One region of the Fictibacillus sp. WQ 8-8 genome, then DNA from elsewhere that is predicted to be linked to it. Evidence: predicted binding sites of a transcription regulator. Region 1 holds the regulator's gene; the other holds the start of a gene.

What was found. Region 1 encodes LexA, which represses DNA repair genes until DNA is damaged. Its sites were predicted from a motif close to CGAACATATGTTCG; they were not measured.
Region 2: M1K46_RS03695 (YolD-like family protein) is a predicted target of LexA. The motif match lies at 11,545-11,558, and genes of this name have one in related genera.

Annotation. Positions count from the first base shown of each region.
Region 1 is NZ_JAMXKG010000007.1:692-16,767, reverse strand. Features, by position in the region: gene selB (selenocysteine-specific translation elongation factor) at 1-286, opposite strand, end outside; gene M1K46_RS16165 (helix-turn-helix domain-containing protein) at 422-640, shown strand; tRNA gene M1K46_RS16160 (tRNA-Sec) at 900-996, shown strand; gene M1K46_RS16155 (type 1 glutamine amidotransferase domain-containing protein) at 1,057-1,587, opposite strand; gene M1K46_RS16150 (DUF2621 domain-containing protein) at 2,073-2,498, shown strand; gene M1K46_RS16145 (CcdC family protein) at 2,533-2,991, opposite strand; gene M1K46_RS16140 (cytochrome c biogenesis protein CcdA) at 3,083-3,793, opposite strand; partial or broken gene M1K46_RS16135 (hypothetical protein) at 3,883-4,086, opposite strand; gene M1K46_RS16130 (hypothetical protein) at 4,094-4,318, opposite strand; gene M1K46_RS16125 (YneF family protein) at 4,638-4,850, opposite strand; gene sirA (sporulation inhibitor of replication protein SirA) at 4,931-5,371, opposite strand; gene tkt (transketolase) at 5,509-7,506, opposite strand; gene M1K46_RS16110 (iron-sulfur cluster biosynthesis family protein) at 7,687-7,971, opposite strand; gene M1K46_RS16105 (DUF896 domain-containing protein) at 8,078-8,317, opposite strand; gene M1K46_RS16100 (YneB family resolvase-like protein) at 8,362-9,018, opposite strand; gene yneA (cell division suppressor protein YneA) at 9,026-9,304, opposite strand; gene lexA (transcriptional repressor LexA) at 9,460-10,080, shown strand; gene cysI (assimilatory sulfite reductase (NADPH) hemoprotein subunit) at 10,146-11,864, opposite strand; gene M1K46_RS16080 (assimilatory sulfite reductase (NADPH) flavoprotein subunit) at 11,891-13,705, opposite strand; gene M1K46_RS16075 (LysR family transcriptional regulator) at 13,932-14,825, shown strand; gene M1K46_RS16070 (DMT family transporter) at 15,032-15,949, shown strand.
Region 2 is NZ_JAMXKG010000001.1:747,673-763,748, forward strand. Features, by position in the region: gene rbsB (ribose ABC transporter substrate-binding protein RbsB) at 64-990, opposite strand; gene rbsC (ribose ABC transporter permease) at 1,108-2,052, opposite strand; gene M1K46_RS03655 (sugar ABC transporter ATP-binding protein) at 2,054-3,550, opposite strand; gene rbsD (D-ribose pyranase) at 3,550-3,942, opposite strand; gene rbsK (ribokinase) at 3,992-4,870, opposite strand; gene M1K46_RS03670 (LacI family DNA-binding transcriptional regulator) at 4,937-5,920, opposite strand; gene M1K46_RS03675 (MFS transporter) at 6,432-7,730, shown strand; gene M1K46_RS03680 (2-hydroxyacid dehydrogenase) at 7,749-8,732, shown strand; gene M1K46_RS03685 (cell wall hydrolase) at 8,915-9,532, shown strand; gene M1K46_RS03690 (S8 family serine peptidase) at 9,682-11,115, shown strand; gene M1K46_RS03695 (YolD-like family protein) at 11,186-11,521, opposite strand; gene M1K46_RS03700 (LytR family transcriptional regulator) at 11,793-12,734, shown strand; gene M1K46_RS03705 (hypothetical protein) at 12,824-13,006, shown strand; gene M1K46_RS03710 (ABC transporter permease subunit) at 13,398-15,848, shown strand.

The DNA.
Region 1 (16,076 bases):
TTCCTTCATCTGCTGCAATCACAAGGATGACCATATCAATTCCTGCTGAGCCAGCAATCATCTGGCGGATGAACCGTTCATGCCCAGGAACATCAATGATAACTGATTGGATTCCATCACCGAGGTGAAAATGAGCGATCCCGGGTTCAATTGTAATGCCTCGCTCTTTTTCCTCTTTTAACGTATCAGTATCCACGCCGCTCAACGCCTTCGTCAGTGCTGTTTTCCCATGGTCAATATGGCCGGCAATTCCAATCGTAATATGCTGTGCTCCGATCGCAGACACCTCCCTGTATTTTCTCTTTTCTTATCATATCGTACCATTTTATTTGCAGACAGGCTTCTGCGGTGAAGCTTTATTCGGGTGAAACTATCTATTCCATTGCCATTGTGTTATACTATTTAAAAGTGAGGTGGCGTTTTGAACGTTTATAAACCTAAAAAAAGCAATCTTAAATCTTTAATTGCTGATAAGAACATGAAGATCCAAGCTCTTTCAAAAAAAACCAATATCTCTGTTGACCAGTTAAACGATTACCAGTCTAAAAAAGTAATGAGTCTAAGCAATGCTATGACCATCGCAAAAGAATTAGATTGTCAGATTGAAGAACTTTATGACTGGAAGGTAGTAAAAGAGTGAAACTTTCACTCTTTTTTTCCTTTTTGTTTGTTACTTAGGGCTGAAGCAATACTTTATTACGAATTAGGGAGAGAACCAACCTGAAAAATAATCTGTTTGCCGCCGGTGAATCCGTAAAAATTAAAGCTACCGATGAAATGGTCACTGTTTTACGATGCAAGTTTATTAAGAACATGAAACGCTATTCTTACATTGTGAAAGAAAATCCTTCAACATTCTACTTTGAGGAAGAACTTGTTAAGAAATAACTTCCTTCCACGGGGCCAGAAGTGCAGCTGGTGCTCGCCTGGGTCTTCAACACCTCTTGGGAGGCGCGTGCCGTCTCCGGTGGGTTCGATTCCCACATGGTCCCGCCATTGAAAATGAATGAACCAAATATAAAAGAAGACGGCAGATGCCGCCTTCTTTTTTTATTGTTAGTTATACTCACCGGCCAGTACATCAGCAAATGCTTTCACATATGGCGGCAGGTCTGGCGGACGGCGGCTTGAGACCAGGTGGCCATCAACGACTACTGCCTCATCCAGCCACACTGCTCCGGCATTCTCCATATCATCCTTTATCCCGGGTGTGCTCGTTACATTTTTACCCTGAAGCATTTTTGCAGAGATCAGGACCCATCCGGCATGGCAAATTTGACCGATTGGCTTTTTATGAGTTTCCATATGCTGAACGATTTCTATAACCTTTGAAAAACGTCTCAGTTTGTCGGGTGCCCACCCGCCTGGAACGAGTAAAGCATCATAGTCTGAGGGATCAATCTCGTCAAATGAATAATCCGATTCCGCAGGTACTCCGTATTTTCCTTTATAGGTTTCTCCCGCTTTCTCCCCGGCAAGATCGACTTGAGCTCCTTCTTCCCGCAAACGCAGAATAGGATACCATAATTCCAGATCTTCAAACTCATGATGTACAAGACTCAATACCTTTTTGTCCGCTAACCGCATGTACGGCACCTCCAAAATAATAGATTACTCTCTGTCCGATAATGTAACGTGATTTTTAAGGTGAAGTCAAGCCATCCCGCTTGCTGCCATGATCATTATTTCCCAGCATCCATAAACGGTAGGGAGGTATACTTCTTTTTCCAGCAGGTTATCCAAGCGTTTATGCACATATGAATATTTATGCAGGCTTAGTTATCCCAGGTTTATCCACAATTTAAATTATTTACAGTTATCCACAACAAGACCTGTTATAGTGTTAATAACTTTCTGTACCAATGAATAAACTGTTATAGTTCCATTTTCGAACTGTTATAATCCTGTGGAGGATGTCATTTTTTGTCGTATAAATTATTTCCCGTAATCGATCTTTCCCTCCCCTCTTCACACACTTCCAGATGTTTATTGATTTCGTCCTGTTTCTCAAGATATAATTGTTAGAGAATACATTATAAGGTTGAAGAAACCTATTGATCGGGGTGGACAGCATGTCTGCAGGTTTTTTTCTATTCATTGCAGCCTGGACAATATTTTTAATCTCAATGTTTGCGATCGGCGGTTATTTTATGTTTCGAAAGTTTTTGAAACGGCTTCCGAAAGAAGACGGAAAATCAATCTTGGACTGGCAGGATTACTATATCCAGGAGACGATCCATTTATGGACTCCGCCGCAAAAGGCCTTTTTGGAGGAACTCGTCACACCTGTTCCCGAACTTTTCCGTGATGTTGCCCGTGAAAAGATTGCAGGAAAAATCGGCGAACTTGCCATACAGGAAAAAGCATCTGTGATGACGCAGGATCTTATAGTACGGGGATACATTATCGCTACACCGAAAAGAGATCATAAATGGCTTATCAAAAAGTTAAACGAAAAGCACATTGACCTCTCTCCCTATAAGAGCCTTTTAGGATAAAAAAACTCGATCACCATTTGGTGATCGAGTTTTTTTATGATTTCAGCACTTTTTGATATCCGAAATACATCGCCACTCTCCAGGGGAGAATCATCCCAAACGCCACGATAAAAAACAGACCGCTCGTTTCTGTATAGGAGATCTGATGGCCAAGGTACGTCTTCATCGCCATTCGTATGAGGAAAAGAGCAATCAAAATCGCCACAAAAGCTTTTGAGCGGATAAGATAGACCTCCCCTCCCCTCTTTTCAAACTTGCTTGTTTTTATAAGAAATATGGAAAAGAGACAGCCCACCAGGAACGCCTCCCCTGCCTCCCACCAGGTAACTCGGAACTCAGGAAATGCAAACATGAGAAACCCGGTGGACATGAAAAAAGGAGGAAGTATAATCTTTTTAAGTGAGGCAGGTTTTTTCGTAGCCTTCAAACGTACAAAAATAACGGTGACAGCCATGACGGCTGCCAGTATACTGCTTGCAATAAAAAACAAAATCTTTTCCTTCTTTCTTATTCAGATGGCTCAAAAAATTGTTGTTGTTTTTAAAATAAGATCGTTGCTGCTTTCTTTCCAGGAGTGATCCTTCTTAAAATCCTTGAAAGCCGCCAAAAACGCGATTTACGAGAAACGAAGTGAACTTGGTCATCCAGTCAAAGTATAACATGACCCCCATAGCGACCATAAGAAAACCGCCAGATTTCATTATTTGAACATTATATCTCTTTATGCTGCTTAGTTTATCCAAAAAGAAACTTAAAAAGAAAAAAGGAACCGCAAAACCAAGAACATAAAAAGCCATATACAGCATGCCCGCTCCTGGATTGGACACAGCCAGAGCGATCACTGCACCTAGAATCGGGCCTGTACAAGGTGTCCATCCTGCAGCAAAACCGATTCCAATCAAGATGGAGCCCATGTATCCCGCAGGCCTGTTTCTGAAAGCCAGCTTTCTGTCCTTCATTAAAAACGCCGGCTTCAATAAGCCTAAAATGATCAAGCCAAAGATGACAATGATAATCGCTCCGAACTGGCGAAGAAAATCTTTGTATTCAACAAAGATATTGCCGATGAATGAAGACGATAACCCCAGGACGATAAAAACGATCGAAAAACCGAGCAAAAAATAAGCCGTATGCAGCATGGCTTGTTTTCTTTTCATTCCCTTTTCTTCTTTGATCTCCCTGACTGAAATTCCTGTGATATAAGAAAGGAAAGCCGGATAAAGCGGCAGGCAGCACGGGGAGATAAAAGACAGTAAACCAGCTCCAAAAGCCAGCCATATATTCAAGTCTGCCATCAAGTCTACTCCTCTTTATGTAATACTTTTAGTTTATAGATTTAAGACCGCTAGTTCAATGAAAATGAAGAAAAATTCCTCAGGGAGGATCATCTGGCATCATAGAAGAGCTTTCCTTTTAGCTGAAGGGAATACATTTTGTGATATAAGCCTCGTGCTTCCACCAGTTCTTGATGAGTTCCTCTTACCACAATCTCTCCCTGATGAAGAACAAGAATCAGATCAGCATCTTGAATAGTGGACAGACGGTGAGCGATTGCGATCGTCGTTCTACCTGCCCTCATTTTCTTTAATATATAACTAAGATATATTCTCCGACAACTCTTCCTCTAAATCCACTTTAACAGCAAATATTTCAGCTGCAGCTGAATCATTTCCTGGAGCATGAATTACCATCTCAACCTTGTACAGATTCTCATTGTCAGTTAAGTATTCTCCCTGCGATGGGACAGTTTGAAATTCGTAATATCCAGCATCTCCATGGTCTTCGCCTTTAGAGTATAAATGCAAATAAATTTTTATCATAGAGTTCCCCCATCCTTAACTAACTCACTTTTCTCCCTGTAAAGTAAAACCTATACGTCTAGCCGACTCGGCTCTATATCTACTCCATTCGATAAAAGGAATTAATTTCCTTTAACTGAAAGAAAATCAACTTCCTTTTTCAATTGCTAGTAATACTCCTCCATTAATCTTCTAATTTCATTAAAAAAACCACCCTTCTGCTGAATCTTACGCAGAAAAAGTGGTAGTTGTCGTGATATAAGAAAAATTAACCAATGACTTAAGGAATGATCAACTGATTAATCTTAATTGATGAAAAAAGCCTGCTGGTACGGGCCTTTTACTTCATCTGGTTGTTCATTGCTTTCATCATCTGATTGATTTTCTTTTGGGACGGCTTCTGACCCATTTGCATCATCATCACACGCAGCATGTTTTCATTGATTGGTGGATTCTTTTGTAGGTAATTCATCATGTATTTGCGGGCAATGAAAAATCCAATTGCTACTCCTGCAAGAAGCGCTAAAATGCCCACAAGGATATAATAAAACATAGTAAAACTTCCTCCTTCGTGTTGTCTAGCACTAGTTTACTATAAAAAGACAATCAGTTACAAGATACACGCCAAAATATTTATGACCCATAGCCTGACCTAGCCTTTAACGGATTCAACCAGCCATAGCGGTAATACTTAAAATCCATCGCAAAAAAACAGCGTTCAAACTTTCGTATGTTTTCAAAAATGGCTGTTTCCGCCTCAAAACTGCCTACGCTTTGAAGAAGCATATAACGTTCTGAAAAACTGAGCCGCGCAGAGCTTTTTTCACACTCCAGAAGGAAAGAGTGGACTTCCGCCTGAAATCCTTTTGATGAGAGCAGCATCTGTTTTATAAACGATTGAAGAGGGTTCAGCTGAAGCGGAGAGGTGATGTAAAGGATTTGTTTCATCAATACTTCTTTTTGCTGAGTAAAGGTTTTGTATTCTTCCAAAAACAGCTGAAAGAGTTTGATTTCTTTCCCAAAATACTCTTCGGCGACATCTTCCTTTATCTTATAGATCAAATACTCTCTCAAAACCGCCACCTCTCTCCCTTTTTTACAATTAGTATAATGGATTCTTTACAAAATACTTGTCTTATGCTGTAGCATGAGGCCACTTCTTTTGTCGAAAAAGAAACCCCGGAGAAAATATTCTCCGGGGTTTATACAGCTTATTTATTCAATAAAGCTTTTAATTTATTGGATACATTTTCGACTGTAAAGCCGTATTCAGCAATGATTTTTTCTCCAGGTGCTGAAGCGCCAAATTTGTCAATCGCAATTGTGTCGCCATCCAAACCAACATATTTGTGAAGGCCTTGAGATGCCGCCATTTCAATACCGAGTCTTGTTCTTACCGATGAAGGAAGAACGCTCTCTTTGTATTCTGCAGATTGCTTTTCAAAACGATCCCATGAAGGCATAGAAACAACAGAAACTTGGATTCCCTCTTGTTTTAATTGTTTCTGTGCTTCGATCGCCAAGCTGACTTCAGAACCAGAAGCGAGCAGCAACCCTTGAGGTGTACCTTCAGCTTCAGAAATAACATATGCACCTTTTTTGACATTCTCATATGCACTTTCTTTTGTCCCTTCTAGAATCGGAAGGTTTTGTCTTGTTAATACTAGTGCAGTTGGCTGATCTACACTTTCAAGAGCCAGCTTCCACGCAGCAACAGACTCATATGCATCTGCTGGCCGGATGACAGAAAGCCCAGGCATCGCACGGAGTGACGCAAGCTGTTCTACCGGCTCATGGGTAGGGCCGTCTTCACCAACTGCTACACTGTCATGGGTAAACACATAGGTTACCGGAAGCTTCATGATGGAAGCCAGACGGATTGCCGGGCGCAAGTAGTCTGAGAATACGAAGAACGTTGCACCGAATACTTTCAGTCCGCCATGAAGCGCCATTCCGTTAACAGCTGCACCCATCGCAAATTCCCTTACTCCAAACCAGATGTTGCGGCCGCTGTAATTTTCACGGCTGAAGTTTGTTTCTCCAGTAAGCATCGTGTTGTTTGATCCTGCAAGGTCAGCAGATCCTCCAAACAACCATGGAATATTTTTTGCAAAAGCATTCAATGCTTTTCCTGAAGAAGCCCTTGTCGCAACAGCTTTATCAAATTCAGGAAGATTCGCATCAAAGTTTTCTGGTAATTTGTTATCGATCGCTGTTTTCAATTGAGCTGCAGCTTCACTGTGCTCTTTTTCATAGCGTGCAAATAACTCATTCCATTCCTGTTCTTTCTTTTTGCTATCTTCTTTCAATGAAGCAAAGTGATCACTTACTTCATCAGGTACGAAGAAGTCTTCTTCAAACACCCAGTTGTATGCTTCTTTTGTCAGTTTTACTTCATCTGATCCAAGAGGAGCACCATGAGAAGCAGATTTACCGGACTTGTTAGGAGAACCGTATCCGATTACTGTTTTCACTTCGATTAACGTCGGATGTGAAGTATCCTTTTTTGCTTCGGCGATCGCATTTTCGATCTCTTCAAGGTTTGTTCCGTCTTCTACACGAAGTACTTGCCATCCATATGCTTTAAAGCGGTCTTCTACACTCTCAGAAAACGAAAGATGAAGATCTCCATCAAGAGAGATATCATTTGAATCATAAAGAACAACAAGTTTTCCGAGTCCAAGATGACCTGCTAAAGATGCAGCTTCAGCTGATACGCCTTCCATCAAATCTCCGTCTCCACAGATAGAGTACGTATGGTGGTCAACAACTTCAAAGCCGTCTTTGTTGTAAGTTGCAGCAAGATGGCGTTCTGCCATTGCCATACCTACAGCCATCGCGATCCCTTGTCCAAGCGGTCCTGTTGTAGCATCTACACCAGCCGTATGTTTGTACTCAGGATGTCCTGGCGTTTTGCTTCCCCATTGGCGGAATTGTTTTAAGTCTTCCATGGACAAGTCATAGCCTGAAAGGTGAAGCAGGCTGTAAAGCAGCATGGAGCCATGCCCTGCAGATAACACAAAACGGTCACGGTTAAACCATTCAGGATTTTCCGGGTTGTGATTCATGAATTTCGTCCAAAGACTGTAAGCCATCGGTGCAGCACCCATTGGCATACCAGGGTGTCCAGATTTGGCTTTCTCAATGCTATCTATAGCCAAGGTACGGATAGTGTTGATTGATAATTGGTCAATTGAAGCAGTAGACATTATTTAATCATCCCTTCATCTACATATGTAAAAGATTTCTCGATACCATCATAAACATATTGGACATTTTATACAAGCACAATGCCCACCAATAGTGTCCCATAAAATCTTTCTTTGATACAAATAAAAAAACCTGCATTATAACTTTATAACTTTTTGTTATAATACAGGTTCCTTTATTTAGTTTAACGCAGGGAACTCACAATAAAAGATATCTTCCCCTTCGTCATAGTCCAGTTTCATATCATCTACGAGCCAGCGGTCATCCGGTTTAATACAAAATTTCAATCCGCTTATTTCCTGAATATCATCACCGTCTGCCGGCTGAGCTGGGATGACGCCTAATGAGTATCCGCCGTTGCTTGCACTGCCGGCATATCGCGCATATAACCGGAGTGCCTCACCTTCATTAAGATCGATCTCACTATACAGTCTGACCACAGAATCCGTTATTGAAAAGGCCAAGGTGTTCTCCCCTTTCACAGTTGTTATATAACAGTATATACGAAATTCTGAATTTTGCAACAACAAAAAAGCCTGATTTCTTTGTACTGAAATCAGGACTTTTTCCTTAATGCTTCATATTGTTCTGGCTTTTTTTACTTTCTTTTAGCTTATCCGGTGTTACATCATTGCCTTCAGGGTCAATGAACTTCAATGAATGCAATCTATTTTGAAAAGAAGTTCTGACGTTTTTCAGATACTCCTCCCTTAATTGCTTTTGTTCTTTGGCTTCTTCTGTTGACAAACCTTCTTGTTTAGATTTTTTGGCAAGAAAATTTATCCGTTCCAGTTTATCTGGTGTAAGCATGGAACACCTCTCCTTTTTCTTCGATATCCCTATCGTAACGAATATTAAGTAGAGTTTCCAGTCGGAGCACTTTCTAAATACTCCTTATACCTGCGGTGAACTGTCGCTTTTGATGCTTCATATCCAAAACCCCTTAGCGTAACGGCAATTTCTGCAAACGTAAGATCCATTCCTCTAAGCCGGATGATTTCATCAACCGGAAGCACCTTCCGGTCTCTTCCTCCATGATGGATGTTCTTTAAATTCTTTTGTGGTTTATAGCCTTTTTGAACAGCCTTCCTCATTCCTCTTTTTATCTTTAAGTTATGTAGCTTGCGCTGATATTCCTCTACAACGGCAACGATTTCAAGCACCATAGACTCCGCTTCGGAAAGATGGTATTCCCCTTGGCTGCTGTAGGTATAAACTTTAATGCTCCTCTTCTGTAGTTCGTGAAGAAGAACGATCTTGGCGTTCCCCCTGCCTAAGCGGGTATCATCCGTTACAAGAAGAACATCAAATTCTTCGTTTTGGGCCCGCTCGATTACCTCAAACAAACCATCCCGTTCCAGGCTGTATCCGCTTTCTCTATCTTTTATAACAGAGACAATGCCGAACCCATGGCTCACTGCCAGCTGTCTCAATTCATCTTCCTGCCGGGATAAAGAGGATGTCTGCTCTTCCTTTTCGGTGCTTACTCTGCAATAAATGATCGATCTCAATTGTGCCTCACCTGTCTTCTTCTGCCTTGATCGGTATCGTTAATTTCTGTCCTGGGGTAATGGTTCCTGCCTGTATTCCGTTATTCTTTTCAACCCAGTTGACAAATTCCCAATTTGAACCTTTGTCCTTCGTATATTCTTCGGCGATCTCCCAAAGTGAATCACCTTTATTAACGGTAATCTCCATATATTCTCTGGATCCTTCTGCGTGAGACTGATAAGCGAACATAATAAAACCTGCTGCAACAATAGATAATAGCATAAATACCGGTGAAAATCCCTTCATCGTATATCTCCCCTTTGCGAATATGTGTTCTTATTAATTTTCATTATAATAGGAACACCTGTTCTTTACAAGGGTTTTCTTCGAACTTATGTTTGTATATCTTGTTCCTGCATGCTATACTTTTTTCAAGAGTATTCAGTGAATGAGGTGTAATCATGACAAAATTATCCAGAAGACAAATCGATATCCTGGATTTTATTAAGGAAGAAGTAAACGCGAAAGGCTATCCACCATCAGTCAGGGAAATCGGTGAAGCAGTTGGACTGGCTTCAAGCTCAACCGTACACGGCCATTTATCCAGGCTTGAGAAAAAGGGACTGATCAGGCGTGATCCTACCAAACCCAGGGCCATTGAAGTGCTCGGCCTCGAATCAGATCAGATCATAAACAGAACGCGATCAGTTAATGTACCGATCATCGGTAAAGTTACCGCGGGTTCACCGATTACAGCAATCGAAAACGTTGATGAATATTTTTCATTGCCAGAACACGTTGTAGGAGACGATAATGTTTTTATGTTAACTGTAGAAGGAGACAGTATGATAGAAGCTGGCATCTACGACAGGGACCTCGTGGTCGTCAAGCAGCAGCCAACAGCTGAAAACGGTGACATCATTGTGGCCATGACAGAAGAAAATGAAGCGACTGTAAAACGCTTTTTTAAAGAAAAAGACCACATTCGCCTGCAGCCGGAAAACGCCGCTTTATCTCCAATTTTGCTGCAAAACGTGACCATCCTTGGTAAAGTAATCGGTGTATATCGAACACTTCAATAAAGAAAAGCAAAAAACAGCGACCCCGCAAACATGGCTGGGTCGCTGTTTTAGTTATAAGGATAATATTAATTATGAAAGTTTGTACCGTCCGTCGTTGCTTCCATAATGCCCGCACGAATCACAAAGTCTCCAAAGTGCTCGCCTTCTTCGCGTTCTTTCGCAAATCTAGGGAACAGCATCTTCAATTCTTTTAAAATCTCTTCCTCCCCTATGTTTTCACGATACATTTTGCTCAATCGGCTGCCGTCAAACGCTGCACCCAAATACATGTTATATTTTCCTGGGGCTTTACCGATAAACCCAATTTCACCTAGCGCATGGCGGGCACATCCATTGGGGCAACCCGTCATCCGAACGGTAATCTCTTCGTTTCTCAAGCCGTTTTCTTCAGCTATGTTATCGATCTTGTTCATTAGCACCGGAAGATAGCGTTCTGCCTCCGCCATGGCTAGACCGCAAGTAGGAAGGGCCACACAAGCCATGGAATTGCGCCGGATCGCAGAAACTTTTTGGCTGTCGAGCATTCCATACTGTTCCAACAACTCTGTAATCTCTTGTTTCTTCTCTCTCGTAATATTGGCAATTATAAGGTTCTGGTTGGCGGTCAAACGGAATTCCCCTGTATGGACCTTTGCGATTTCCCTTAAACCGGTCATCAGCTTGTAGTTCTCAAGATCCGCGATACGGCCGCCTTCAACAAACAGAGTAAAATGCCAATTCTCCTGCACACCCTGTACCCAGCCATACCGGTCTCCATTATCTTCAAAAGAAAAGTCTTTCGCTTCATCCAGACTCCAGCCTAAACGGTTTTCCAGCTCTTCTTTAACGGTTTGAAGACCTAACCGGTCGACTGTATATTTAAAGCGGGCGTTCTTACGCTGTGAACGGTTTCCATAATCTCTCTGAATGGTAATGACTTTTTCAGCCACCTCAAGAATCTGGTCCGGTATGCAAAAACCAATCACTTTTGACAGCTGCGGATAGGTTGCTTTATCTCCATGTGACATTCCCATGCCTCCACCAATGGACACATTAAATCCAATTAGCCTCCCATCTTCTACTACGGCGATTAAACCGAGGTCCTGTGAAAAGACATCAATGTCATTGGAAGGTGGAACTGCAATGCCGATTTTAAATTTACGCGGCAAGTAAAGCGGTCCGTACATCGGTTCAACTTCTTCTGTTTCTGGAGTGCCTGCTACTTTTTCCTCATCCAGCCAAACCTCGTGGTACGCTCTCGTTCTTGGCAAGAGATAGTCACTGAGTTTTTTGGACCATTCATACACATCAGAATGAACTTCTGATTGATAAGGATTGGAGATGCACATCACATTACGGTTTACGTCACCGCAAGCTGCAATCGTATCGAGCATTGATGCATGGATCTCCTGAATGGTACTTTTCATGTTCCATTTTAAAATGCCGTGCATTTGAAACGTCTGGCGTGTGGTTAATTTTAATGTTCCATTACCATACTGGTTGCCCAGCTGATCCAAAACCAGCCATTGAGAAGGCGTCACCACTCCCCCTGGCAATCTTACGCGGAGCATGAACTGATAAGCTGGTTCAAGCTTTTGTTTCTGCCGCTCTGTACGAAGGTCTCTGTCGTCCTGCAAATAGCTGCCATGATGCTTCATGAGGCGGTTATCATCATCCGGGATACCTGCACTGATCCGGTCAAGCATCACTTCCTTCAGCGTACCCCGTAAATAATTACTCTCTTCTTTTATACGTTCCACATCACTCGGTTTGCCTTCCGGTGCTTTTAATAATGGGTTTGACATCTCTTTAAACTCCTTTCTGTTGCCGGTCAATACACGTCACGCTGATAACGTTTTTCCTGCTGCATGCGGGCCACATACTCTTCCGCTTGTTCATGGGTCATGCTGCCTTCATTTTCAATGATTCCGATCAGTGTTTGATGAACATCATGGGCCATGTTTTTCTCATCGCCGCATATATATAAAACAGCACCTTCTTCTAACCAATGGAAGAGTTCTTTACTGTGTTCAAGCAGACGATGCTGTACATATACTTTTTCCTCGGTGTCGCGGGAAAACGCCACATCCATTTTTGTCAGAACGCCATTCTCCAGCCACTTTTGCCATTCTGTCTGGTATAGGAAATCACTGACAAAATGCTGATCTCCAAAGAACATCCATGATTTCCCCTCTGCACCTGTTTCCTCACGTTCTTGCATGAACGCCCGGAATGGCGCTACTCCTGTTCCTGGTCCTACCATAATGATCGGTGTTTCTCCGTTCGCTGGCAGTTTAAAATTCTGATTGTGCTGGATGTAAACCGGAAGTGTGTGCCCTGGCTCCAGCCTTTCCGCACATAAAATGGAACAAACGCCGCTGCGGCTGCGTCCGAAGGATTCATAACGCAAAGCGCCGATGGTTAGATGAACCTCGTCCGGATTGGCATTCAGGCTCGAAGCAATCGAATACAAACGAGCTGGCATTTTACGTAAAATGTTGACAAAGTCCTGTGGTGAAACGGCCCATGGGCCAAAGTCATGAACGAGATCCAGAAGATCACGGCCTGAAAGATAACTTTTCAGCTCGCTCTCATGCCCTGCTGACAAAAGTTCATGCAGTCTTTCATTTTCAGTTAACTGTGCTGCCTGCTGAAGCAGCGGCTTTGTTAAAACTGTAATTTCAAAATTGGTGATAAGCGCCTGCTTCAGAGCTGCCACATCTCCCTGCTTGTTCACTGTTACAATTTCTTCAGGATTCCAATGTAATTCCTCAAGAAGCAAATCAACCAGTTCCGGATCATTTTCAGGGTAGATTCCAAGACTGTCGCCCGGTTCAAAAGATAGATTCGACCCTTCAAGTGAAAGTTCTAAATGGCGGGTCTCCTTTTTCGAACCGCGTCCGTTCAAATCAATATTTTCAAGGACCTCCGCATGAAATGGATTTGTCCGGGTATACGTTGCCTCTTCTGCGAGGGTTGCTGAAGCCTCTTGAAAGGCTTCACTTGCAGTCTCTCCCTGAGCCTCATTTAAACCTAATATTACTTTTGACAGCCATTCTGCTGCCGGCTCATCATAATCGAGATCGCAATCCACACGCGGAGCCAGGCGTTTACCCCCAAGCTCTTCCAGGACCTTATCAAAATCTTTGCCCGTCTGACAGAAAAACTCGTAGGAACTGTCACCTAAAGAAAGGACTGAAAAACGAAGATCTTCTAGTTTTGGAGCTCTTTTGCCATGAACAAATTCATGGAAAGAAATCGCATTATCCGGCGGATCTCCTTCTCCATGTGTACTAACAATGATCAGCAGGTTATTGAGTTTCTTTAGCTGATTCGGTTTAAAGTCACTCATGGAAGAAACCGTTACCTCAAAACCTTTCTCTTTGAGAACTTTACTGCTGTTATCCGCAAGGCCTTGAGCATTCCCGGTTTGAGATCCGTAAAGGATGGTTACTTCTTTTGAAACGGGCAAAATGGAGCCGTGCTTTACAACAGCAGCTGGTCCCACTGGTGCTGCAAGTGACTGAGAAGCCGCTAAGTAACCGGAAAGCCAAAGCTTTTGTGCTTCAGTTAACGTCGGTATCAGCTTGTTAAGGAGCTCAGCTTGCTCCTGATCGAATGGACTGTTTGTTGCCTGAAGTTGCAATGATAACACCTCACATACATAATTTTCCGTCATTTTTTACTTTAAAAGTTTCCCTCTAGGTTAAGACTAAATTATTTCTATCCATTAACTCGGTTTTAATCTTAAAAATAGTCAGAACCCTTAAAAAATTTATATCCTCTACTTTACCTCAGTACAAAACATTAGTAAAATACATATTAATTATCGTTGCCATTAAGATTACTAATAATAAAGGATGTTTTAAAAAATGTATTATGATGCATTAAAAACGTTCGTCACCCTGGCCGAGGTAAAAAATTTTACAAAAACAGCAGAACTTCTTCGGATGTCTCAGCCGAGTGTCAGTTTGCATATTAAAAATCTGGAAAAAGAGTTTCAAACCAAGCTTTTTCTCCGCTCACCCAAGTTTCTGCAAATTACGCCTACAGGTGAGATATTATATGACCGGGCAAAACTGATCCTTACGATTTACGAACAAGCCCGGCAGGAGATTGGAGAGCACCATACAACGATTAAGGGTGAGCTGAAGATTGGGGCCAGTTTTACAATCGGAGAATATATCCTCCCCTCACTTCTTTATGAGCTGCAAAATCAATACAAAGAGCTTCAGCTGCAAGTGCTGATTGGAAATACGGAAGAAATCGTTGGATCCGTGCGCAACTACAAAGTGGATGTTGGATTGATTGAAGGGCAAACAAACGAAAAGGAGCTTTCTGTCCATCCGTTTATGAGTGATGAACTCTTTATCGTTTCTTCCCCAAGCCACTACCTTGCCTCCAAGGACAAAGTGACCATAGATGATCTGCAAAATCAGCAATGGGTTTCAAGGGAAACGGGATCCGGAACACGCGATTATCTTAATCATGTCATCAGATCCAATGGTTTGAAAACAAAGTCTCTGCTGACGATCAGCTCCAATCAAGGCATTAAAGAGTCCGTCATTCATGGGCTGGGGCTGTCACTTCTTTCCGGCAGCGTGATCGAACGGGATGTACAGTACGGCAACCTGTCTATTATAAAAATCCAGAATCACTTCTTTAACCGAAAATTTTCCTACCTTTATTCGCCCATTGTCCAGGAAAACAGAAACGTCTCTGCTTTTCTTCAGGTCATCCATCAGAAATATCCCTCTTCAATTTAATAACTGCATAACAAAAGACACTGCTTTATTTTGCTGTGTCTTCTTCATGTCTCTGCAGCTGATTCAATAGTAGAACAATGAATCATGTTTCCGTCAAGGTTGTCTAATTGGAAAATAATAATTTTCATATATATTTTAATCTGCTTAATTACTAGATATATTTAACTTACTCACCTTTCACGTCAAACATTAAGGAAGGATCTACGATGAAACATCATTCAGTCCCCTTATTAAACATCGTTTTCATTGCTATTCTAGTATTGATATGGGGCCTTACCTGGCCGATTTCCAAGGTAGCACTTCATTATTGCCCTCCTGTACTCTTATCGGGTTTCCGATCACTTGGAGCCGGAATTCTATTGTTTCTTTTTGCTTTGCCACGATATAAAAAAATGGACATTAACAGAAACTGGAAGATGTACTTTTTCTCCAGTCTGTTTAATTCGGTCTTGTTCTATGGCCTGCAAACCATTGGACTGATGTTTATGCCAGCAGGATTGTTTAGTGTCATTGTTTATTTACAACCTGTGCTGATTGGTATTATTGCGTGGTTATGGATTGGAGAAACCATGACAGCTTGTAAACTTACAGGTTTGATTCTTGGTTTTGCCGGAGTGGCTACGGTCAGCCTTGGAGGATTATCTTCTCATATTTCTCTCATTGGCATACTGCTCGGGGTCTGTACAGCTTTAAGCTGGGCAATCGGTACCGTTTATATGAAATCAATCAGCACAAAAGTCGATGGGATCTGGCTGATTACCATTCAAAGTATTATCGGCGGACTGATCATGACAGGAGCAGGAAGCGGAGTGGAGAAATGGTCCAGCATTACATGGAGTTTTCCCTTTGTTCTGACCATGTTGTTTTTAGCTTTATTTTCTGTAGCCATTGCTTGGTTGATCTACTTCCATTTGCTCTCCAGAGGAAATGCAAGCATGATTGCTTCTTTTAATTTTCTCGTGCCGATCATCTCTATTTTTATTGGTATCTTATTTTTGGATGAGCCGTTCACCAACACACTTTTAATCGGATTACTCCTGATCATTGCCAGCATATATCTGGTGAATCGTAAATCAAAATTATCTGTGAGAAGAGCGAACGCTAATTTACCTACCATAAAATAAATTAATATGTATCGATTAGCCAGCTTTAGTTTTCCAATTAACAATGTAGTCCCCTGCAAATTTTGATTTTCCGTTTTCAATAGCCTGACAGGCTTTCATTCCTATAATGTCTTTAGATGTATAACCT
Region 2 (16,076 bases), on a different contig from region 1:
GTAGTGGTGCCAGGCACCTCCATTACACACTTGTGTAATTGGAGTGCCTGGCACCGTTTTTTGTTATTTCGTAATTAGATCCAAATCGACTGGAACGAACTTCTCTACCTTTTCGTCCTTGTTCACTTTGACCGCTGTTTGAACCGCCTCGGAACCGATCATGTCAGGCTTCTGTGCAACAGTTGCCGCCATCTTGCCTTCTTTGATTGCTTTTTGCGCATCGTCCGTTGCATCAAATCCGACAACAACGACGTCTTTCAAACCGGCCGCTTCCAATGCCTGAAGCGCTCCGAGCGCCATCTCATCGTTATGAGCAAACACCGCATCTACTTTTTTGTTGCCTTGCAGGATGTTTTCCATTACGTTCAATCCTTTAGCACGGTCAAAGCTTGCTGTTTGTTTTGCTACAACTTTAATGCCTTTTTCTTTATCGACTGCTTTATGGAAGCCTTCTCCACGCTCGCGCGCTGCAGAAGATCCAGAGATTCCTTCAAGCTCTACTACATTACCTTTTCCTTTAAGCTGCTTCGCGATATAGTCGCCGGCCATTTGGCCGCCTTTAACGTTATCTGATGCAATGTGAGAAACGACTTTTCCGCCTTCTGCACTGCGGTCAACCGTGATGACCGGAATGTTGGCGCTGTTCGCTGATTCAATCGCTGAAGAGATCGCTGCTGAATCTGTTGGGTTCACTAGAAGCACATCCACGCCTTGCTGGATCAAATCTTCGATGTCATTGACCTGCTTGGCAGAATCATCCTGTGCATCTACTGTTTTCAGCTGTACGCCAGCTTTCTTTGCTTCTTTTTCAGCCCCTTCTTTTAACGTAACAAAGAATGGGTTATTTAATGTTGAAACGGAAAGACCAATCTTTAGATCACCCTTGCCCTTTTTCTTGTTGTCATCTGTTCCCGGCGCTTTTGTGGAACAAGCCGTAAGCATCAAAGCCCCAATGACGAGAATAATTAAACCCTTAAACATATTTTTCATCGTAAATCCTCCCTTTTTTTTGTTTGCAGTTTGTTTGGTGCCAGGCACCGGCGTTACACAAGTGTGTAATTGCGGTGCCTGGCACCGAACCTCTGGCACCGAACCTCCTCGAATAATCTAAGCCGCCTTCTTCCGATCGATCAGCACTGCGAGCAGAATTACTCCGCCTTTAACCACCTGCTGATAGAAGGATGAAACGTTTAATAGGTTCAAGCCGTTGTTAAGTACACCAATGATGAGGGCACCGACTAATGTACCGAAAATCCATCCCTTACCACCGGAAAGGCTTGTCCCGCCCAGTACAACAGCTGCGATGGCATCGAGTTCATACGCTGTACCTGCCGTTGGCTGTGCAGAATTCAGACGTGACGTTAAAATGATGCCGGCAAACGCGGACAGCAACCCTGTCAGCGAGTAGATCATGACTTTGATTCGGCCGACTTTAATACCTGAAAGCAATGATGCTTCCTCGTTTCCACCGATTGCGTACGTTCTTCTTCCAAAGGTCGTCTTTTTCAGGATGAACCAGAGGACCGCGAACGCGAGCAGCATCCAGATGACCGGGAAAGGAATTCCAAGGAAATACCCACGTCCCATCAAGACAAAGCTCATATCATCCGAGAGGCCGGTGATCGGTTTTCCCTCGGTATAAACGAGCGTCAAACCTCGGAAAATGGTCATCGTCGCAAGTGTCGCGATGAACGGCGCCACTTTCCCTTTGCTGATAATGATTCCGTTGATGGCTCCCATTACAGTACCCGCAGCCAGACCTGCCAGCATTGCGAGAACTGGGTCTGTTCCGCCAGCCATCAGTCCGGCTGTGATCGCTCCGGACAGTGCCAGCATCGAACCAACGGAAAGGTCGATGCCTCCCGTTAAGATGACGAACGTCAGTCCAAACGCAATGAGCGCGTTAATGGAGACCTGCCGAAGCACGTTGAGGATATTCGTTAACGTGAAGAACTCCGGACTTAAGATGGATAGAACAATTAAGATAATGACGAGTCCAATGAGCGGACCGAGCTTCTGAAATATACTAATCTTTCGTGTTGAGGCTGACATGTTACATCCCTCCTGTTGCAGCATGCATGATTTTTTCCTGATCCGCTTCTTCGCGGTTGTGAATCCTGCTGATTTTTCCTTCATGAATGACGAGGATCCGGTCACTCATTCCTAAAATTTCCGGGAGCTCGGAGGATACCATAATGATGGACACTCCCTGCTCCGTCAGTTCATTCATAATCTGATAGATTTCTTTTTTCGCACCAACGTCCACACCACGGGTCGGCTCGTCCAAGATCAACACTTTCGGCTGATTGTTCACCCATTTTCCGATGACGATCTTTTGCTGATTTCCACCACTCAGCGATTTGACGATCTGTTCCCCGCCGGACGTTTTCACGTGGAGTTTTTTAATGAGCCGCTCCGTTTCTTTCTGTTCGGCACTTGCGGAGATCACACCGCCGTTTGACACCGCTTTCAAATTGGTTAGCGTGAAATTTTCACGAACGGTCATCCCTACAACAAGCCCTTTATCTTTGCGGTCCTCTGTGACAAAGGCCAATCCGGCCTCAATCGCATCTGATGGCTTCGAGATGTTCATCGGTTTGCCGTCGAGATAAACGCTGCCGCCATCCTTTTTCTTATAGCCGAAGATGGCTTCCATGATCTCGGTCCGGCCCGCACCCATCAAGCCTGCTACACCCAAAATTTCTCCCTGTTTGACATCAAAGTGAATGTCTTCGAAGTGCTCTTTTCTAGAAAGTCCTTCCACTCTCAGCCGTTCCGGGCCGATCTTCGCCTTCCGCTCAGGAAACCGCTCGCCAAGCTGTCGGCCGACCATCATTGAAACAATCTCATCAAAATTCGTTTCTTTAACGATTTTCGTACCGATAAAATCACCGTCACGAAGAACTGAGATCCGGTCACACATCTGGAAGATTTCCTCCATCCGGTGGGAGATGTAGACGATGCCGACGCCTTGCTTTTTCAGCTTTTCAATCACGGCAAAAAGCGCTTCGATTTCACGGTCGGTAAGTGCGGCTGTCGGTTCGTCCATGATGATGCAGTCCGAATTTGTTTCAAGCACTTTGGCGATCTCGATCATCTGCTGCTGTCCGACCGAAAGCTCGCCGGCAACCGCATCAGGATTGATTTCCACTCCGAGCTGCTGCAGTGCTTTTTTCGTTCGTTTTCGCATATCGGACGTCCGTAAAATGCCAGTCTTGCCGTACGTCAGCTCTTTTCCCAGGAAAAGATTTTCCGTCACGGTCAGGTAAGGAATGATATTCAGCTCCTGGTGCACGACGCCGATCCCCATCTCCTCTGCCTCTTTCGGATTGGAGAAATGTACGTCCTTCCCTTTTACTGTGATTGTCCCTTTGTCTCGTTCATAGATGCCGGCCATAATTTTCATCAGTGTTGATTTGCCTGCGCCGTTTTCTCCCATGAGAGCATGAACTTCGCCAGTCTGCACGTCAAAGCTCACATTTTTCAGCACATGAACATCTGAAAATGATTTATAGATACCTGTTAAATGAACAAGTGTCTTGTCACTCATTAGAAAATCACCCCCGCATGTAAAATGATGTTGGCATAAGGCGTTGTTTCACCCGTACGGATGACCGCTTTCGCATTCTTCGTTAATTCCTTGAACGTTTCATGAGAGACCATATTTTGCGCGGTGCCAGGCACCGCTTCGAGGACCTTGCTGAGATACGCTTCGTTCTCCTTCAATTCCTGAGCCAGCGTTACTTCCTCCACCTGCATGTCATCCGCGACCGCCTGCAGCGTTTCCAAAAAGCCTGGTGTACCCATCGTCAGGGCGATGTCGATGCGTTTAACATCGTCCGGAATCGGTAAGCCGCAGTCTGCGATGACAATCGTATCTGTGTGGCCCATTCGTGCGAGAACCGAAGCAATCTCGCTGTTCAATATCCCTTGTTTTTTCATCTGCACCACCTCTTCCTCATGCTGTCTTTTGATTAGAAAAAATTCCGGTTCAGCCGTTAACTGCGATGAACTGCTCTACCTCTGATTTGGTTGGCATGCCGGTCTGTGCACCGAGCTTTGTTGTCGAAAGGGCAGCAACCGCATTGCCAAATTTACAGGCTGCTTTCAGTGACAATCCTTGGCTTAACCCAACTGCTAATCCGCCGTTGAAGGAATCGCCAGCACCTGTCGTATCTTTAACATCCACCTTGTAAGAACGGACGTTGATTTCTTCTCCATCTTTATAAAAAGTAAGGCCATTTGAGCCCTTCGTTACGATGACCTTTTCCTTGATGAGCTGCTCATCGCGGCCTTGAAGCAGCAATTCGAGCTCGTGTTCATTCGGTGTGATGTAGTCGACTTCCCGAAGGAGTTCTTCAGGCAACTCCTGAATAGGAGCAGGATTCAGGACTACCTTTACGCCGTTTTCCTTGGCGATGCTCACTGCTTTCTGAACGCTTTCCAGCGGTATTTCAAGCTGAACAAGGAGAAAATCACTGCCGGCTATTATCTCACGCTTCTTCTCGACAAATTCAGGCGTCACTTGATGATTGGCGGCCGGCACGACGATGATGCTGTTATCACCTTCTGATACAAGGATGGTGGCTGTTCCCGTGGATCCGGAGACCTGCTCTACATCTGTTACGTCTACACCCTGCTTATTAAGGTGATTCACAAGCTCAGAGCCGAAAACATCGTCACCTACACAGCCCACCATTCGGACATCAGCTCCAAGTCTTGCGGCAGCCACCGCCTGGTTTGCCCCTTTTCCGCCAGGAATCGTTTTAAACTCCTGCCCGAGGAGCGTCTCCCCCATTTTCGGAACCTTGTTCGAAATCGTCACCAGATCCATGTTGATGCTTCCCACTACCGTAATCTTAGCTGCCATTGCTAGCCCACCTTTTTGTTTGATTGTGTTTGTTTCGGTGTCATTGATTCGGTGCCTGGCACCATCCTAGACCTTCCGCGTTGATTCTCGTTCGATTAGTTCAACATCCAATTCATAGAAGGTATTTTCCACTGGCTTTTTCTCAATGAGCTTCACAAGAAGATCAGCAACGATTGTTCCCATGTCGTAAATCGGCTGCCCAACAGTGGTCAGCTCTGGCGTTGTTGCTTCTGATAATGCAATACCGTCAAAGCCGATAATGGCCAACTCCTCGGGTACCTTCTTTCCGAACTGATGGGCTGCTTTGATCGCGCCGATGGCCATCACATCGTTGCCTGCAAAGATTCCGTCGATCTCAGGGTGGCGGTTCAGCAGCTGAAGTGTCGCCTTAATCGCTGTCTTCATATCATAGTTGCCGTCCTCGATATAGCTGCTGTCGAACCACAGTTCGCTTCCAACTTCTTCGAGATATCCGGCACGCCGCTCCATCGCGTTATCAATATGCTCAGGTCCGCTCAGATGGGCGATTCGTTTACATCCCATTCCCTTCAAAAAGCTAGCCGCTTTTTGTGCACCGCTTTTGTTTTTAACAACTACAGTAGGAATGTCTGCGTTGATTTTACGGTCGATGCTAACAACCGGAATGTTCAGCTGTTTCACTTTTTCAGCAGTCAGCGTATTGGAAGCGACAATAAGGCCGTCAACATACTTTTGAAGCAGAATCTCAAGATAGTCTTCTTCTTTTTCTGCGTTTTCATCGGTATTGCAGAAGACAACGTTATAGCCCAGCTTATGGGCCGTGTCTTCCACTGCCCTAGCAAGCTCCGGGAAAAATGGGTTAACTATATCTGGCACAATTAACCCGATGGTTTTCGATGTTTTTTTGTAAAGGCTTCGGGCTACCGCGTTTGGCTTGTAATTCAGCTGCTGGATCGCTGCATCAACCTTTTTCTTCGTATTTTCATTCACGTACCCATTGCTGTTCATCACCCTGGACACCGTCGCAACTGAAACACCTGCCTGTTTCGCGACGTCTTTAATGGTTGCCATAATCAAACACTCCGATAAAATGCTATTTATAAAGAAAGTTATGTTTTGAATGTCTACTCATATGTGTAACCGGTTACATACTGTTGTAATAAAAAATCGTCAATCTTGTGTAACCGGTTACACACAGTATAATTCCTCCTAATTAAGATGTCAAAGGGAAATTTTTTTAGGTGCCAGGCACTGTCGTTACACAAGTATGTAAAGGCGGTGCCTGGCACCACATCAATGGCACCACATCAACGACACCCTACCAATCTTTTAACATCAAACTTTCACTGCCAAACTTTATCCCTATTGACAAGAGCTCATCATCATAATAAGATAACTGACAGAATAGATAGAATTATCTGTTTATTTTTTGTTCCTATTCCAAAACTTAGTTTTATATTATAAAACAAATAAATCATTTACCTCTTTGTTTATACATAAAAGCCAGATTTTACGCTCTACTTTTTATCTTTTGAAAGCGCTGCCATTTTGGCGTTTTATAAAAAACAAGGAGGGATTGGGTATGGAAGCAAGACTTGAGACAAAGCAAGCTAAGCCGGTGAATTTCGCACGGAAGTTTCGCTGGACGGTTGTTGTTTGGTTGTTGATCGGGGGTATCATCAACTATCTTGACCGGGCGAATCTTTCCATAGCAGCTCCAGAAATGATGAAAGAACTCGGGCTTACTGCCACAGACATCGGATTGCTGGGAACCGTTTTTTCTTGGAGTTATGCGCTGATGCAGCTCCCTTCCGGCTGGCTGATCGACCGTTTCGGAACGAAAAGGGTCTATACAATCGCATTGATTTGGTGGAGCGGCGCTACCATGCTGACTGGGGCAGTACATAAAATGTCTACCTTTATCATGGCACGGGTTTTGCTTGGCGTCGGTGAAGCTCCATGTTTTCCGACCATGGCCAAGATTACTTCTTATTGGTTTCCGAAAAAGGAAAGAGGGCTTGCGACTGGGATATGGGACTCGTCCTCCAAGTGGGGACCCGCTATAGCACCGCCATTACTCGTTTTTCTCATGGTAACTTTTGGCTGGAGAGCCCTCTTTTATATCACGGGTGCCATCGGCATAGTTTTTGCCATCGGATTTTTCATCTTTTATAAAAATCCGGACAAAAGCCGCAAGCTTTCCGAGATGGAGCTGGAATATATACAATCGGAAGGCGCTGGTTCGGAACATAGCATTCAAACATCCAAAATTAAATGGGGAGAATTATTCAAGTATCGAAGCGTTTGGGGGATGATCCTTGGCTTTTTCTGTACCATTTGGATCTGGAATATCTTCCTTGTCTTTCTTCCTCTCTTTTTAACAAACGTCCATCATGTCTCATTGAAAGAACTGGGGATCTATGCCGGGATTCCATGGCTTGGCGGGATTTTCGGAAATATTTTCGGGGGATACCTTACGAAAAAGCTCGTGGATAAAGAAGTTACTTCACCCATTAAAGCAAAGCGTGCTCTCATAAGTATCAGTGCCATCTCTGCGGCCATAGTGGTTTGTGCCGTTCCGTTCGTGACAGGACTTGCCATGACGCTCACACTGTTAACGCTTGCTCTTTGTTTTATTTCAGCAATGACGGGAAGTGCATGGGCGCTTGCGGGTGATATCGCACCGCCTTCCATGGTTGCATCAGTCGGTGCCATTCAAAATTTCGGCGGCTATTTTGGAGGAGCCTTTTCCCCTGTCATAGCAGGAATGATTGTAGATGCTACAGGCTCCTACTCCCTTGCTTTTATCTCCGGCGGTCTGATCGCAGGCTGTGCGGCATTATGTTATTGGTTTATCGTCAAGAATCCTATTCAAGAATAAGGATAAGGAGGAGCGCTATTGAAACCGAAAGTTTTTCTCGCAAGACCTATCCCTGCTGAGGCAGAAGCGTATATTTCAGAGCATTGCATATACGAAAAATGGCAAGGTTCTGCACCGATAACGAGAAGTGAACTGCTAGAAAGGTTGGAGGATGCAGAAGGGCTGCTCATTACCGGGGAAAAGATTGATGATGAACTGCTGGATCATGCCCCAAAGCTAAGAGTCATCAGTAATATTTCCGTCGGTTATAACAATTTTGACCTTGAGTCCATGAAAAGAAGGAACATTATGGGTACGAATACCCCTGATGTTCTCAATGAAACGGTGGCTGATCTGGCTCTGGCCTTAATGCTTTCCGCAGCACGGCGCATCCCCGAGCTGGACAAGCTGGTGAAGGACGGGAAGTGGGAGGATCAAGACGATGAACCGCTCTTCGGTGTCGATGTTCACGGAAAAACATTGGGTATCATCGGCATGGGCAGAATTGGCGAGGCTATTGGAAAGCGCGCCAAATTCGGCTTTAATATGAACATTCAGTATCATAACCGGCACAGGAAACCTGGATCAGAAAAGATTCTGGATGCTGACTATGTCCCGCTGGAGGAATTGCTGCAAACTTCAGACTTCGTACTGTTAATGGTTCCTTTTACTCAGGAGACGAAGCACCTTATGGGTCAAGAGCAATTTGCACTCATGAAAAAATCCGCCATCTTCATCAACACTTCACGCGGACAGACGGTCGATGAAAACGCCTTGATCCAAGCTCTTCAAAACAAAGAAATCCTGGCTGCCGGTCTCGATGTATTTGACCAGGAACCCGTCTCAACAAGCAATCCGCTGTTGAAGCTTCCTAACGTGGTGACCCTGCCTCATATCGGTTCAGCGACTCACCAGACGAGGTTCGATATGGCCATGCTCGCTGCCAAAAACCTGGTCGCTGCAGTTACCGGAAACGAGCCTCCAAATATTGTCCAGGAACTAAAAAGCGGCATCATGCTGTAAACGGTAAACAGTGCCAGGCACCTCAATTACACACTTGTGTAATTTGTGGTGCCTGGCACCAATTTTTTAAAAAGCATACTTCTTGCTTACTATAAAATAAACCCATTGATGGATAATATTTTCCTATTTGTTTGTTACTGTAAAATGGTAGTGCAAAAAATAGCGAGAGGTGATGTGTTTTGATGAAGATGGTAAAAAAAATGCTGATTCTGATTGTTATGGTATTCACGCTAGCCGCAACACCAAGTTTATCGTACGCACAAACGCTGGGTAAGGGAAGTACAGGCAATGAGGTCAAGACCCTGCAGAGCCGCATGAAGAATGCAGGCTACTTTCATGGTCCTGTTACCGGCTATTATGGACCTCTCACAAAGTATGCTGTTGCTAATTTTCAGCTGGCCACTGGCATTGTACCTGACGGAGTTGCCGGCCCGCGCACATTCGGTAAGTTAAACGATGTCGAAATTATGGCAAGGGTAGTCAACGGAGAAGCGCGCGGGGAATCCTACCTTGGGAAAGTCGCCGTAGCTGCGGTCATCCTAAACCGCCTTGAAGATTCACGTTTTCCAAAAGATACGTTTAATGTCGTCTACCAGACCAACGCTTTCACTGCCGTCCATGATGGACAGTATAATATCTCTCCTAACTCTTCCGCCTATCGTGCTGCCATTGATGCCATGAAAGGCTGGGACCCTACACACGGTTCTATTTTCTATTACAATCCTCACCTTGCATCGAACAACTGGATCTTTTCACGCCCAAGCGTTACCCGAATCGGCAATCATATATTTGCTAAATAATATTTTGGTGCCAGGCACCAATTTTGTAACCCCACTTTTCGTATTGTCGAAATAAAATTTTTTATTACAAAGTAATTCGACACAATTTTCTGATATTTTTTGATAAATTATTAACTGCAGTCTAATATTGATGAAAAGGGGATAGAAATTTGAAGAAAAAGCTTGCTGTACTTTCAATGTGCTCAGCCCTGTCATTCTCACTGTTTTCGGGACTTGTTTCCCAGCCTGCCAGCGCTGAGGAATCAGCCTCACAGGTGCATTATCTTCTAACGTATAAAGGCAACAACGTCCCTTCCAACCTTTCTGCAAAAATTGAACAAGCCGGCGGTTCTGTGGAACGTGTCGTTGAGGAAATTGGTGTTGTAGAAGCCAAATCATCCTCCCCTGATTTTCTTGCCAAAGTGAAGGCAGATTCAAATGTACAAGCCGCGGACAAAGAATTGGAAGTTTATTTGGAAGACGATCCAAATCCAGCTGACGGACAACCCATTACATCCATTCCGCAGCCCGACTGGAACGATCCTAGCCAAAACTACCATGATCTCCAGTGGGATATAAAGAAGATCACGAACGATTTTAAATCCTATAAAATCAACAAAGGAAACCATAACACGGTCGTCGGGATCATCGACACCGGAATGGACTTCAATCACCCTGATTTAAAAGAAAATGCAGATCTTGCCGGCAGTAAAACCTTTGTGCCTGGCACGAAAGATGCCCGGGACCAAAACGGCCATGGAACACACGTAGCCGGTTCCATTGCTGGTAACGGTAAAGTATACGGCGTTGGCCCGAACTTAACCGTACGTTCGTACCGGGTTTTCGGTGCTACAGGCGGTGCCCAGCAATCATGGATTATCGATGCGATCGTGTCTGCAGCGAACGATGGAGTTGAGGTCATCAACATGAGCCTTGGCGGATGGCGCTGGATGGCAAACAATCTTGGCGACAAAGGCGATTCCGCTTCCATGGTTGCTTATCACCGTGCCATGCAGTACGCTACGCAAAAAGGTGTGACGGTTGTCGTTTCTGCCGGCAATGACTCCCGCAACTTGAACGACATCCATGATATGCAAGCTTACTGGAAGGAAACGTACGGATTGGATATTAAAGGGCCATCCCGTGTAGCACCTGCACAGGTTCCTGGAGTCGTAACAGTATCCTCTTCCAACGAGTGGTCTAAGGACAAAATTGCGTTCTATTCCAACTATGGAAGTGTGATTGATGTAGCAGCTCCTGGCGGTGACAACGGCCCGAAATACGATGCCCTATATCGCCAGGATCCAAAAGGAAACTATCTTGATAAGCGTGACTTTATGTACCGCGCATTCTCAACTTGGCCAACCTATCTGGCACCCTATGTAACAGGAAACTTAAAAGGTTATGCCCTTCTTCACGGTACTTCCATGGCTGCACCGAAAGTAGCCGGTATCGCAGCGGTCATCAAATCACAGCATCCTGAATATTCGCCAGCACAAGTTCAGGCCAAGCTGCGCCAGACAGCTGTCGATCTCGGAAAAGTGGGACAGGATCCACTATTCGGGTCTGGAGAAGCCAACATCTATAACGCATTAACGAAATAAAAAATTGGTGCCAGGCACCCGCTTTTGACATATGTCAAAGAGCGGTGCCTGGCACCAAATTTACTCCCCCTTATTTTACTTTCACATCCACCAGATCAGACATCTTCACTCGATGGACCTCGTGGTGGAAATCTACGATGCGCAGCTCTTTTTTATAGGAATCTACATAATGGACCTTCCCGATCAATAAATGAAAGTCCCCTTTTTCAAAAATGGTCATACACAGATCCAAATCCTCAGCCATCGCTTCACAGATCGTCTCTTCCATCAGCTCGTATTGCTGTTCATCCAGTTCCGGTTTTGTCTTCTTTTTCTGATCCCAGTCAAACTCCCTTAAACCCTTCACATGCTCAGGCATAAACATCCCTTGCCATTTCATCTTTCCGCGGTCACGAAGCATATTCATCACCTTCCTCACCCTATTATATGCGAATATATGTTCGGTTTATACTGAAAATAAATGGCAAATAATGCATGTCATTTGTGGAAACTTGTAAATTGAAGGCAACCAGCCTAATGAAGTGCCCAACCTTAGGCTCCAACCAATCCTGAGGAATGTGTAAATTTTAAAATATTTTTAAACAAACCTGTCATTTTCTGTTATATTAAAAAAGATATTGAAATTGGATAAAATACGATCATTAATGGCTTTTTATTATAAAGAAGAGGTTGATGAAATGGACAGACGTTCAGCAAAACAGCAGCGCAAGAAAAAGCGCACGGGCTTAAAAGTTACACTGATTATACTTGGAGTTCTCTTGCTCATTGGAGCAGGCGGATTCTACTATGTTTATGGTTCGGTGAAAAATACGGCCAACAAAATGCATGATAATTCTGCGTGGGACGGTTCCTCCAAACGAAAGGAAGAGCTTACTCCTTCTAAAGGGGACCCGCTTTCCATCTTGATTTTGGGTGTCGATGAACGGCAAGGTGACCGCGGCCGATCCGATACACTCATCCTTGTCACAGTGAACCCGAATACGAACAAAATGGTTATGACCAGCATCCCTCGTGATACTCGAACAGATATCATTGGAAAAGGCCGAGAAGATAAAATCAACCATGCGTATGCATTTGGCGGAACAAAAATGGCGATCAAGACCGTTGAAAACTTCCTGGACGTGCCCGTCGATTATTTCGTAAAAGTAAACATGGAAAGCTTCAAAGGAATCGTGGATGCCCTTGGAGGCGTCACTGTAGATAACGAACGTCTGGCGTTTAATTACGATGGCTACTCGTTCCCTAAAGGCGAGCTGAAGCTGTCCGGAAAAGAAGCGCTTGCTTATACCCGTATGAGAAAACAGGATCCACAGGGTGACTTTGGCCGTAACGAACGCCAGCGCCAGGTGATCAGCGCAATCATCAACGAAGGAGCTCAAATTTCTTCGGTTACAAAGATGGGCGACATTCTGGACGTAGTCGGCACTAATGTAAAAACAAACATGACGTTTGACGAAATGAAAGACATTCAATCGAAGTATAAAGGCGCACGTAAAAATGTAGAAAACATCGAGATCAAAGGCCAAGGCCAGCGAATCGGCGGCATTTACTACCTCATCGTGCCGGAAGACGAGAAAACCAAGATTCAAACCACGTTAAAAGAACAGCTCGAACTTTAAGATGACAGCAGTGATCCTTGCAGGAGGGTCGCTGCTTTTTTTATGCTAAACTATTTATATAGAAATATTTTACAAAAGGGGTGCCTCTCATGCATTTAAACTATGACTACAAACAAAAAGAAAAACGAAACGGAACCAGCTACATTAAAGTCCGGGATAAAGAAGAAAATGCCTTATTTGAAGCTGAACACAAAGGCAATCAAGTGGTTTTGACGACGTACTGGCGAAACGAAAAAACGACTTGCTTTTCCATGCCTGTTGAGCTTGTTTGAGAAACTGTATCGTGATCCAGGTATTTCGGAATAGGTCTTTCCCTAAGGCTCTTTTCTAAAAGATTGTTGCTTTGGGAATCTTTTTGTAAATAGGCTTCATTGACAAGTTGATTGGAGTGCAAGGTGCGAGACTCCTGTGGGACTAGCGGGACAGGTGAGACCCACCGGCGCTGGCGCCGGTAAGGCTCACCGCCCGCCCCGCGGAAAGCGAGCATCCTGAAACGGAAATCAACCACTCTCAAAAGCAACAAAGGTTACGAAAACAGCTTTCCTAAAGAACTTCTGTCAAAAGAAGGATTTACATGTAAATTTATGGAATAAATTGTAGTAATGAGGTACCAGATGTGCCTCCTTATTTATTCTTCTTTTGATCGGAGGCCATTGAAAACGGATGAAACGTATTTTCATAACTTTATTCACGTCCCTTCTCGGCATTTTGCTGATGGGCGCCATCCCGTTTGCTTTTAACGGGACATCGTTTAAGATCTCGTCATACAGCGAGGGGTTGAAGATGCTGCTCAGCAGCCTGACCCATCCCTTTAATATCATGTATCCAGCCGAAGCCACATCACGAACCCTCTTCCCAGATATTTTAGAACCCTACATTTACTCGATGATTGTCCTTTTTTCAGCGCTTTTTCTCGCCATTATTGTGGCGCTCGCCCTCAGCATCCTGATCTCACTGCTTCCAAAGCCACTGTATAAAGCGTCTAAAGCTGTTTTGTTTATCTTTGAATCTTTGCCCGATGTTCTGATCGCAGTTCTTGTGCAGTTCTTGATCATCTGGTTTTATAAAAAAACGAATATCTTGCTGTTTAATATTGCTTCCTGGGGCAATGAGCAGCCTTATACCCTGCCCATTCTCTGTCTGAGCGTATTGCCGATCATCCTCTCTTTGCGGATCTTGCTGTTTCATATGGAGGAGGAATGGGAGGAGCCTTATATTGAAAACGCAAAGTCAAAAGGTCTGACAAGGCTATACATACTGCTGCATCACGTCCTTCCCAACACATTGGTTCACTTTTTTCATCAGTCCAAGATGATTCTTTGGTTCATGCTCTCCAACCTGCTCGTCATTGAGATATTATTTAACATTTACGGCATAACGAATTTTGTTTACCGGCACGGAAATCCTGCGGTCTTTACGATTGCTTCGATGCTGGTGTTCATCCCGATGTATGCCTTTTTTGTCCTTGGCTCCATGTGGACGAATAAATGGGCCGTTCAAAACGAAATGGCCGCCACCGCCGCAGTACAATCTTCTTTTAGCTTCCAGCCCTACTGGCTGATCATCAAGCGCTTTTTGCTGCGAATAGTGAGCCCGCTTCGGTATATTGGAGCTCAGCCACTGTTTGTTACCGGTTTTTGTATCATTGGGTCCTTGCTCGCCCTGAGTATGATTCACAATTATGCGTTTGATAACGAGATTCCGAAAACACAAGTGCTGTATGCAAAGGACGGAATTACAGCTCTAGGAAGATCACCCTTTGAGCCTTCTTCGCAGTTTTGGTTCGGTACCGATCAATTCGGCAGCGAACTTCTGTATAAAATCGTGTCAGGCGCGAAGTACACGCTCGGGCTTGCCTTTTTCATCAGTCTGACCCGGCTCTTGTTCTCGTTTGCTGGCGGCTATCTGTTTTTTGCGATGAATCCCAGGTTTAAAGAGTGGCTGAAAGGTATAGTCGATTCCACCCACTATGTACCTGTTGCCCTGCTCTGCTACTTCATTTTGTTTCCGGTCGTACTTTCTGAAGGACTGACATTTTGGCAAAAAGGCATGTTCCATATCATGATTCTTACTCTGGTGGCAGTGCCTGCTATTTCAGTAATGATCGGTTCAGAATTGGAGCTGATCTCCAATAAAGAATTTGTTTCAAGTGCGCGTGTTTTGGGCGGGGGCCGTTTTCATGTTTTTTACAAGCATCTCCTCCCGCATATGCTGCCAAAGCTCTCTTTCATCTACATCCAGCAGATCATGTACGTCTTGATCTTGTTCGCACATCTTGGGCTTCTGCAAATGTTCTTCGGGGGAACGGTTCTGGAAGAATATACGATGCAGGGCGGCGACTATATCCCGATTTCCATGTCCAACGAATGGTCGGGACTGATCGGTTCCTATTACCGACAGATGCTGCTGCGTCCGTATCTTATCATTATCCCTGTTGTGTTTTTTGCCGTTGCCATTATTGGGGTTAACCTCATGCTGGAAGGGCTGAAAAAAGCAATCGAAGATCTTCAGTGGGGACGAAAGAAATTTTTCCATCCCGCTTCTATCGTGATTGTAGCTGTTGCTGTCGTCTTTTGTTACTTTGCCGTCCACAAGTTTTCTGATGATTTTACGGAAAAAAAAGCAATCGCTGCCGCACAGAAAAAGCCGGTCGTGAAGATTCCAATTGTGGAATTGGACAAAGAAACTCTGGACAGGTTTGAAGACGGGGAAATGAATGGTGTAAAGGATTTATATTATGTTGGTTCATTTTTGGATCGCGACACGCTAAAGTGGGGATATGGCAAACCCATAAAAACAAAAGAATATGAGAAGCGAACGGACTACTATTATAAAGAAGACGGTTACCAGATTATCCTTTCTTCCGGCTTCAATCGCCGGGTTTCAAGGATTCAGGTCCAGTACGACAGCACGCGTGAGGATATTCTAAAGGCTATGAAAAAAAGCCAAACGAGCAATCGAAAAAAACATTGGATTATCTTAGAGGGGACTACCTCGTACGTTTTACCGAGTCCTCCCCCGATCACTGGTGGATCAGTATCCAGGATCAGTACTATTTTAGATAATGACGAAAGCCGCTCCGGGAAGATCTCCGTGGCGGCCTTTTTCAGTTAAACCGTTGCTTTTCGAAGGAGTAAATAGGACAGGACTGTCAGACTGGAGAGCTTTACTGGCTCCACAGTTCTTTTGAAATAAATGGGGCGAATCCTGTCGTTTGGTGTCGCTCATAAACGGTTTGAAAATAAATGAGTCATTTTTGAACAAAAACCCTATAAATTTGAAAATAAAATATCTGGGGCGAAGACTTCGCATGTAAAAAGAGCCGATTCAGTGCTCGCTTTC